Regions from separate parts of the Mesorhizobium sp. WSM4887 genome, predicted to be linked through region 3. Evidence: predicted binding sites of a transcription regulator. Region 3 holds the regulator's gene; each other region holds the start of a gene.

Region 1 (3,274 bases), on a different contig from region 3:
CTCAGCCTGCTGATGACCAAGCCGTGGCATCTGCTGATCACATGGGGGGTATTTTCGGGCATCGGCTCGGGCGCGGTCGCGACCGTGCTCGGAGCCACCATCGTCAATCGCTGGTTCAAGACCAATCGCGGCCTGGTGATGGGGCTGATGTCCGCCTCGAGCGCGACCGGCCTGCTGGTGTTCCTGCCGCTGCTCGCCTCGTTGGCTCAGTCGGGAGGTTGGAAGCCGGTCGCCGTTGCCATCGCCATTGCCACGGCGGCTCTCGTGCCGCTGGTCTTTCTGCTGGTGCCGGAGCGCCCGGCTTCCATCGGCCAGGTGCGTTATGGCGCCGATGCCGACGACGTGCCGCCGGTGTCGCCGGCCGCGCAAGGCAATTTCCTGGCGCATACGCTGAACACGTTGCGCCGTGCCGCGGGAACCAGGGTGTTCTGGTACCTGTTCGCCACATTCTTCGTCTGCGGTTTCACCACAAACGGCCTCGTCGGCACGCACCTCATCGCCTTTTGCGGCGACATGGGCATCGGCGAGGTGCAGGCAGCCGGGCTGTTGTCGATGATGGGCATCTTCGACCTGATCGGCACGACGCTGTCCGGCTGGCTCACCGACCGTTTCGATCCGCGCAAGCTGCTTGGCGTCTATTATGCCGTGCGCGGCCTGTCGCTGATCTATCTGCCCTATTCCGGCTTCTCGGCCGTCAGCCTGATCATCTTCGCCGTGCTCTATGGGCTCGACTGGATCGCCACCGTGCCGCCGACGCTCAGGCTCGCCAACGAAGCTTTCGGCGACCGCAGCGGCCCGATCGTGTTCGGCTGGATCGTCGCCGGCCACCAGGTGGGCGCCGCGGCGGCGGCGGCCTTCGGCGGCACGATGCGCGAATTGCAGGGCAATTACGAGCTTGCCTTCCTGATCGCCGGCATGACCGGCATAGCCGCGGCCTGTATTTCGCTCTTGATCAACACGAGCAAGCCGGCGTTTGAGCCGGAGCCGCAGGCGGCCTAAAGCGCGACTTCCCTTCTCCCGCAAGGGGAGAAGGGAAGAGCTGTGACCTGTTATCAAAATTTCATGGTTCCGATATGCGCCTGAAACATTGAGGCCGGAGGTTGGCGGTCCCGTTCAACGCCATCCGGAGACAGCCATGAACAAGCTCTCGTTAACCCGCCGCGCTTTCGTCACCTCGGCCAGCGCCTTTGGCCTAGTCGGCGCCTCCGGTCTCGCGTTGCCTTACTATTCCCGAGCCAATCAGCGCCCGGCCTTCACCCACGGCGTCCAGTCCGGCGATGTCGACGCCACCTCCGGCGTGGTCTGGACCCGCACTGACCGGCCGGCGCGCGTGATGTACGAAGTGTCGACCACCGAAAGCTTCGCCGACGCCGTCAGGCTGGCGCCGCTCGATACCTCGCCCGCCAGCGACTATACGGTGAAGCGGCTGCTCACCGACCTCGCCGCCGACCAGGACATTTTCTACCGGATGACGGCCGCCGATCTTTCCGACATCAACGCCGTCTCCGAGCCGATTGTCGGCCGTTTCCGCACCGCGCCGGCGTCGAAGCGCGACGTGCGCTTCGCCTGGTCGGGCGACACCGCCGGCCAGGGCTGGGGCATCGACGAGACCGGCATGAAGACCTACTCCACCATCGCCAAGCACACGCCTGACTTCTTCCTCCATTCCGGCGACACGATCTATGCCGACGGCGCCATGAAGGACGAGGTCGACCTGCCCGGCGGCGGCAAGTGGAAGAACGTCGTCATGATCGACGGCAAGCGCAAGGTTGCCGAAACGCTGGACGAGTATCGCGACCAGTGGAAGTACAACATGATGGACAAGCACGTGCTCGCGCTCAGCGCCATCTGCCCGACCTTCTACCAGTGGGACGACCACGAGATGGTGAACAACTGGTCGGATTCGAAGGACCTGACGACCGACAACCGCTACACGGAAAAATCGATCCATGTGCTGGCGGCCCGCGCGGCGCGCGCCTTCCATGAGATGACGACCATCCGCTACGAACCTTCGGAACCGGGACGCGTCTATCGCAAGATCGCCCACGGGCCGCTGCTCGACGTGTTCTTCCTCGACATGCGCTCCTATCGCGGCCCGAACGGCCCCGACATGGAGGACACGCTGACGCCGAAGTCGCGTATGCTCGGCGAGCAGCAGACGCAGTGGCTGAAGCGCGAGCTGGCGAATTCCAAGGCGACCTGGAAGATCATCGCCGCCGACATGCCGCTCGGCCTCGTCGTCTGGAACGACGCGGCCAAAAAGGTCGGAGCCGAGGCGGTCAGCAACGGCGACAATGGCGCGCCGAAGGGCCGCGAGCTCGAATTCGCCGACCTGCTGCGCTACATCAAGAACGCCGGCATCACCAACACGGTGTGGCTGACCGCCGACGTCCACTACACGGCGGCGCATTACTACAATCCAGACAAGGCGCAGTTCCAGGATTTCAACCCGTTCTGGGAATTCGTCTCCGGCCCGATCCACGCCGGTACCTTCGGTCCCAACGATCTCGACATGACCTTCGGGCCCGAGCTGAAGTTCATCAAGGCGCCGAGCGCCGAGCAGGGCCAGAACCTGCCGCCATCAGCGGGCCTGCAGTTCTTCGGCCTGGTCGACATTTCCGGCGCCACGGAGCAACTAACGGTGCGGCTGATGGATCGCGACGACAACGAGCTCTACAAGGTCACGCTCGATCCGGTGCGGTCGGCTTAGGGTCGGCGCCAGGCAACCCTCTCTGTCCTGCCGGACTGTCCGTTACGGCAGAGGAGGGTGTGCCGGAGTGCTACCTTTGTCAGATAGCCGTCGCAATATTAATCCGGATAGCAGGTCGCGGGAATGTTCGGCCAGACGGCGGTGTCGCAGTTGGCTGCCTTCTGGCGCTGCTTGAATGCGGCGCTGACCGGGCCGGTGACGATCGGGTCGACCCCGTCCGGGGCGTCGGCAAACATCTGCTGCGCGGTTTTGGCATCACGGGGCGAGGGGTTAGCTTCTCTCAGGGCAGCCGCCGACTGCGCGGCGCCAGCCGCAACAAGCACGCCAAGCGCTGCCCACGCGAAAACCGGACGCAATCTGGACATCTGATCGGTCATGAACATGAAATTGCCCGGCCCCTCAAAGGTTCCGCCTTGGTTAACAGAATCATTTCACACCAAGACGTTTAAGAATCAGTGACCATTTATTTGGGGCGGGGCCTCCCCTTTCGCAATTGCGAAAAACCTTGTATGAGCCGCCCAACCGAAAAAGGCGGCGCTTTCGGGCCTGCTGCCTGCAACGCTC
Region 2 (3,274 bases), on a different contig from region 3:
CGGCGGACCACCAGCGACATCTTGGCGTGGGTCTTCAACTCCAGGAAGCCGAACACGACCTGGACGCCGGCGCGCTCGAGGTCGCGCGCCCAGCGGATATTGGCCTCTTCATCGAAGCGCGCCTTGAGCTCGACGAGCGCCGTCACCGACTTGCCGGCCTCCGCCGCGTCGATCAACGCCCGCACGATCGGGCTGTCGTTCGAGGTGCGGTAGAGCGTCTGCTTGATGGCGACGACTTCCGGATCGGCCGCCGCCTGGCGCAGGAACTGCACCACGACGTCGAAGGATTCGTAGGGGTGGTGGACGATGATGTCCTTCTCGCGGATGGCGGCCAGGCAGTCGCCACCATGCTCGCGGATGCGCTCGGGAAAGCGCGGGTTATAGGGCGTGAATTTGAGGTCGTCGCGCGGGATGGCGACGATCTCGGAGATCTGGTTGAGCGCCAGCGGCCCGGTGAGCACGCTGATGCGGCTCGACGACACTCCGAGCTCGCCGGCGACGAAGTCGCGCAACTCGGCCGGCATCAGCGTGTCGAATTCGATGCGGATGACGGAGCCGCGGCGGCGGCGCTTCAGCGCCGTCTCGAACAGGCGAACGAGGTCTTCCGATTCCTCCTCCACCTCGATATCGCTGTCGCGGATGATGCGGAACGTGCCCGAGCCCTTGACCTCATATCCAGGGAAGAGCTTGCCGATATAGAGGCCGACCGCCTCCTCCAGCGGGATGAAGCGGACATGATGCTTGCGGTCGGGCAGACGGATGAACCGCCGCAGCGCCACCGGCAAGCGCAAGAGCGCGCTCATCTCCTCGCCGTTCTTGCGGTGGCGCAGCTGCAGCGCCATTGAGAAACCGAGATTGGGGATGAACGGAAACGGGTGCGCCGGGTCGATCGACAGCGGCGTGAGCACCGGGAAAACCTGACCCTGGAAATGCTCCTCCAGCCAGGCCTTCTCGTCCTTAGTCAGGCCGTCGCGGGGGATGCTTTCGATGCCTTCCTTGTTGAGCAGCTCCATCAGGGCCGACAGGCTCTTCTGCTGGTCTTCCTGCAGGCGCTCGACCTCGCGCAGCAATTGCTCCAACTGCTGCTCGGGCGTGCGGCCGTCCGGGCTCTTCAAGGCGATGCCCTCGCGCACCTGACCGGCGAGGCCGGCGACGCGCACCATGAAGAACTCGTCGAGGTTTGCGGCCGAGATCGACAGGAAGCGGACGCGCTCGAGCAGCGGGTGATGCTCGTTCAGCGATTCCTCGAGCACCCGGCGGTTGAACTGCAGCCAGGAAAACTCGCGGTTGACGAAACGGTCTGGATTGCCGCCGTCCGGGCTCGCCGCCTCGACGGTGATGAACTCGCTCTGCACCGGCTTCAGTTCGTTCATGGTTCCTGCTCTTGGCCACAACGTCGTTCTTTGAGCGCCATACGCCGCCGGACGCGCTATGCACGCTCTAACACGCTTTTATGACGCATGATGTCACGGAATCGCTTCGTTTCCGGCCTCATGCGCTTAACCGGCTCAACTTATCCTCTGCCAGCCTTTTGCGACAGTTTCATTTCATCGATCTTGCAAACCGGCCGGTTATGATCCAGATGCAAACGGGCTGAACTGAAGGAGACGACGATGGCAGGCGGTACCATTCCCCATTTCCAGAACGACGCGGGCCATCCGGCGATCGATATCGGCGTCAAGGAATTCATGTGCACCGGCGCCAACCCGCCTTTCGACCACCCGCATGTATTCCTCGACATGGGCGACGACAATGAAAAGGTCTGCCCTTACTGCTCGACGCTCTACCGCTATTCGCCGAAGCTGAAGGCGACGGAAACCGAGCCTGCCGGCTGCCTCTATATCGACCAGGCCGCCTGATCGCGGATCTGGGTGACCGCTAGACCATGGAGGAGGCGCGGTCCCGGCAGGTCGTCATCGCCGGGGCCGGTATCGCCGGACTGACGGCAGCTCTTGCCTTTGCCGAACACGGCCATGCCGTCACGGTGCTGGAACAGGCCAGCCAGCTCGAAGCGGTGGGCGCGGGCATCCAGCTTTCCCCCAACGCCACCCGTATGCTCAGTCGGCTCGGCGCGCTCGACCGGTTGCGGCTGAGCGCGATCCGCCCGGAAGCGGTGGTGCTGAAGGGCGCTGCCACCTTGCGCGAACTGGCGCGCGTGCCGCTCGGCCAGGCCGGCGAAGAGCGTTGGGGCGCGCCCTATCTGGTGGCGCACCGCGCCGACCTGCAGGCGGCGCTGACGGCGCGGATGGCGGAGCATCCTGAAATCCAACTCGTCACCGGCGCGCGGGTAACGGACGTCGCTGTTCACCCGCAAGACATCGCCGTCGCCGCCGAAACGGATGGCGGCAGCATCGAGGCCGCCGGCGGCCTGCTGATCGGCGCGGACGGCGTCTGGTCGTCGGTTCGCAGGCTGCTTGCGGGTCGAGAGCCGGCCTTCGGGAAGAACCGCTTCTCGGGCGAGCTGGCCTGGCGCGCAACGGTTGCAGCGACAAGCGCCGCCGGCCAGGCTTTTGCAGTAATCGCCGCCGGCGACTGCATCACCGCCTTCCTCCATCCCGGCTTCCATATGGTCGCGTATCCGGTGAGCAAGGGCAGCGCCTTCAACCTGGCCGCCTTCACCAAGGGCGAGCGCATCGCCGAAGGCTGGTCCGGCCATGCGGACCCCGCCATCCTCGCCAGCGCCATGCGCGGCACGTCGCCCGCGCTGGCGAGACTCGCCGCGCTCGCCGGGCCTTGGACGGCGTTTCCGATCCACACCGTCGAGCAGGCTCGCTGGACGATGCCGCAGGTAGCCCTGATCGGAGACGCGGCGCACGCCATGACCCCGTTCGCGGCGCAGGGCGCGGCGATGGCGATCGAGGATGCCGCGACGCTCGCCGATCTGGTCGCCGACTTCCCCGGCGATCGGCGGCAGAACCTCTCCACATGGGAAAATCGCAGGCGCCCGCGCATCGAGAAGGTGATCAGACGCGGCGCGCTCAACCGCCTGGCCTGGCACGCATGGGGCCCGGTTGCGATCGCGCGCAACCTGGTGTTGGCGACGCGGCCGGCGGAGAAACTCGCGGGAGATTTGGACTGGCTCTATGGCTGGGAGGAGCGGAACAGGCGGTGAGGCGTTCGCTGCAGCGGTGTCCTGCACGACCGCCAATGCTACCGCGCCTCGACAACTATGGAAGGCGAGACCGGCAGCGCACTTCACCAACCGGTCGCTCAAAAGCCCGGCCGTTGGCGGCCGGGCTTCTCGAATTGGCGTCAGAAGCTCAGTGCAGGATCT
Region 3 (3,274 bases):
TTATGCGGGCCAGGTCATCGCCGAGGAGCAGCGCCGCCTCGATACCCTCACCATGCCGCGCAACGAGCTGATCGGCGAATGCTTGGCGATCGTGCGGCGCCGGTTGGACGATCCGGACCTCGACGTCGGCAGCGTCGCCCGCATCGCCATGGGCATCCAGGGCATCACCGATTCCCATGCCCGCGCCATGCTATGGTCGCCGATCACGCCGCTGACCGACATTCCCTTCGCCGACATCCTGGAAAAGGAATTCGGCATTCCGGCCACCATGGAAAACGACTGCAACATGATGGCGGTGGCGCTGCAGTGGCGCGATCCCCACCGCTATCGCGACAATTTCATCGCCATCCTGCTCTCGCACGGCATCGGCATGGGCCTGGTGCTGAAGGGCGAGCTGTTCACCGGCACGCATTCTTCCGGCGGCGAGTTCGGCCACATGATCCATCGTCCGGGCGGCGCGCTCTGCCGTTGCGGACGCCGCGGCTGCGTCGAGGCCTATGCCGGCAACTACGCCATCTGGCGCAGCGCCATGAAGATGAGCGAGGACGCCGAGCCGGTCGATGTCGGCGACGCCGACATGCGGGCGCTCGCCGCCAAGGCGCGCGAGACGGATGGCCCGGAGCGCGAGGCCTATCGCCGGGCCGGCGAGGCGCTGGGCTTCGGCCTTGGCAGCCTGTTCGCGCTGATCGACCCGGCGCCGGTCGCCATGGTCGGCGTCAGCGCCGCCGCCTTTGACCTGATCGAGCCGGCGCTGCGCGAGGCGATCGGCCAGACCGCCGGAGGCCAGCATTCAAACTCGATCTCCTTCGATACCGAGCCGAACGAATTGCCGCTGATCCGCGAAGGCTGCGCCGTGCGCGCGCTGACCTTCGTCGACCAGGAGATTTTCGCCCCGGGCGTGCAGGCAAGAGCGGGCAAGAACGTGGCCTGAGCAGCTTCGATAGCGATCGTTGGCTTCTGTGCGTCCTGCAGACGCCGGAGATTAGCGAAGGCCCCGCAGCTTCGTCATTCCAGGGCGGAGCAGGAGCGAAGCTCCGTCGCGGAGACCCTGGAATCCATGCCATTACCTCAATCGTCGGATGAGCGGAGCAGAATTTCTGCACCGCCGCGGCGCGTGGAAGTCGCGTGGATCGTCGGGTCTGCGCCGCGTCGCGACGCTTCGTGCTCCGCCCGTGGACGGCGAAGCACCAGCGTCTCGATAACCCGCCAGCGCAGATAGAACCCGTCAGACCTTCGGTGCCCTGGATCTAATCTTCCCTGATCGCGTAGCCCGCCCCACGGATGGTACGTATGACGTCCGGCATCCGGCCGTTGTTGACCGCCTTGCGCAGGCGTCCGACATGCACGTCCACGGTGCGCTCGTCGATATAGATCGTCTCGCCCCATACATTGTCGAGCAGCTGGCTGCGCGAGAACACCCGGCCGGGATGCCGCATCATGAATTCCAGCAGCCTGAACTCGGTCGGGCCGAGCCGGATCTCGCTCTTCTTGCGGTAGACGCGATGCGATTCGCGATCGAGCACGATGTCGCCGACCTTGAGCACGCTGGACAGCACCTCCGGCTTGGCGCGGCGCAGCAGCGCCTTGACCCTGGCCATGAATTCCGGCGTCGAGAACGGCTTGACCAGATAGTCGTCGGCGCCGGTCGAGAGGCCGCGCACCCTGTCGCTTTCCTCGCCGCGCGCGGTCAGCATGATGATCGGCAGGCGTTCGGTCTCGGGCCGCATCCTGAGGCGCCGGCAAAGCTCGATGCCGGACACCGCCGGCACCATCCAGTCGAGCACCAGAAGGTCGGGCACATTCTCCTGCAGGCGGATCTCGGCCTCGTCGCCGCGGGTCACCACCTCGACCTGATAGCCCTCGGATTCGAGGTTGTAGCGGAGCAGCACCCCCAGCGGTTCCTCGTCCTCCACCACCATGATGCGTGGCGCGATCATATAGCAGGCACCTTCGCTGTCAGGCCGCCGGCGCCGACATCGTCGTCTCGTCCTGCTTAGGACGATTCGCGGGCAATTGCGTGCCGGTCAGCACATAGTAGGCGTTCTCGGCGATGTTGGTGACGTGGTCGCCGATGCGCTCCAGATTCTTGGCGCAGAACAACAGATGCGTGCAAGCCGTGATGTTGCGCGGATCCTCCATCATGTAGGTCAGGAGCTCGCGGAAGACGGAGGTGTATTTGACGTCGATGCGCTCGTCGTCGTTGCGGAGCTTGGCGAGCGCCGTGGCGTCGCCGGCCGTGTATTCCTCGATCACGCCCTGCACTTGGATCAGCACCAGCTGCGCCATCGAATCGATGGAGTGCGAAAGGTCGCGCGGCGCGGCGCTGATGCCGACCGAGCCGACGCGCTTAGCGATGTTCTTGGCAAGGTCGCCGATGCGCTCGAGATCGCCGGCCATCCGGATGGCGCCAACGACGCTGCGCAGGTCGTCGGCCATCGGCTGGCGTTTGGCAATCAGCGTGATGGCGCGATGGTCGAGCTCGCGTTGGCGCGCGTCCATGATGGCATCGTCGGAGACCACGCGCTGCGCCAGCGCGTTGTCGGAATTCAGCAGAGCCTTGGTCGACGCGCCGACCATCGAGCCGGCAAGATCGCCCATGTCGCGGATGAGCTGGCTGATCTGCCTCAGATCCTCGTCGAAGGAAGCGACCGTATGGGCCATGGTTATGTCCTCGTATGAACTCAGCCGAAGCGGCCGGTGATGTAGTCCTGCGTGCGCTTCTCGCGGGGCGAGGTGAAAATCTTTTCGGTCCGGTCGAATTCGATCAGCTCGCCGAGATACATGAACGCCGTCTGCCGCGAGACGCGCGCCGCCTGCTGCATGTTGTGGGTGACGATCACGATCGTGTAGTCGGCCTGCAGCTCGTCGATCAACTCCTCGATCTTGGCGGTCGAGAGCGGATCGAGCGCCGATGCCGGCTCGTCCAGCAGGATGACCTCCGGCTTCACCGCCACCGTGCGGGCGATGCAGAGCCGCTGCTGCTGGCCGCCCGAAAGGCTCTGGCCGCTGGCGTTGAGCTTGTCCTTGACCTCGTTCCACAGCGCGGCGCGCTTCAGCGCCTGTTCGACGCGATTGTCCATCTCGGCCTTGCTGATCTTCTCATATAACCTGACGCCGAAGGCAATGTTCTCGTAGATCGACATCGGGAACGGCGTCGGCTTCTGGAACACCATGCCGATCTTGGTCCTGAGCAGGTTGAGGTCCTGCGAGCGGTCGAGGATGTTCTTGCCGTCGAGCAGCACCTGGCCTTCGGCGCTCTGCTTCGGGTAGAGCT

The links. The regulator PhoB, encoded in region 3, activates phosphate uptake and scavenging genes when phosphate is short. The targets are predictions, from matches to a motif close to TGTCATNNANCTGTCAT.
Region 1: the regulator PhoB is predicted to act here: its motif matches at 1,048-1,064, upstream of P9230_RS28355 (alkaline phosphatase).
Region 2: the regulator PhoB is predicted to act here: its motif matches at 1,534-1,550, upstream of P9230_RS18670 (RNA degradosome polyphosphate kinase).

Annotation. Positions count from the first base shown of each region.
Region 1 covers NZ_JARTVP010000013.1:10,582-13,855, reverse strand. Annotated here, with positions in the region: gene P9230_RS28360 (MFS transporter) at 1-999, shown strand, start outside; gene P9230_RS28355 (alkaline phosphatase) at 1,136-2,710, shown strand; gene P9230_RS28350 (hypothetical protein) at 2,809-3,093, opposite strand.
Region 2 covers NZ_JARTVP010000004.1:362,801-366,074, forward strand. Annotated here, with positions in the region: gene P9230_RS18670 (RNA degradosome polyphosphate kinase) at 1-1,373, opposite strand, end outside; gene P9230_RS18675 (zinc-finger domain-containing protein) at 1,614-1,859, shown strand; gene P9230_RS18680 (FAD-dependent monooxygenase) at 1,886-3,112, shown strand; gene P9230_RS18685 (amino acid ABC transporter ATP-binding protein) at 3,261-3,274, opposite strand, start outside.
Region 3 covers NZ_JARTVP010000003.1:224,099-227,372, reverse strand. Annotated here, with positions in the region: gene P9230_RS14705 (ROK family transcriptional regulator) at 1-931, shown strand, start outside; gene phoB (phosphate regulon transcriptional regulator PhoB) at 1,248-1,937, opposite strand; gene phoU (phosphate signaling complex protein PhoU) at 1,957-2,661, opposite strand; gene pstB (phosphate ABC transporter ATP-binding protein PstB) at 2,682-3,274, opposite strand, start outside.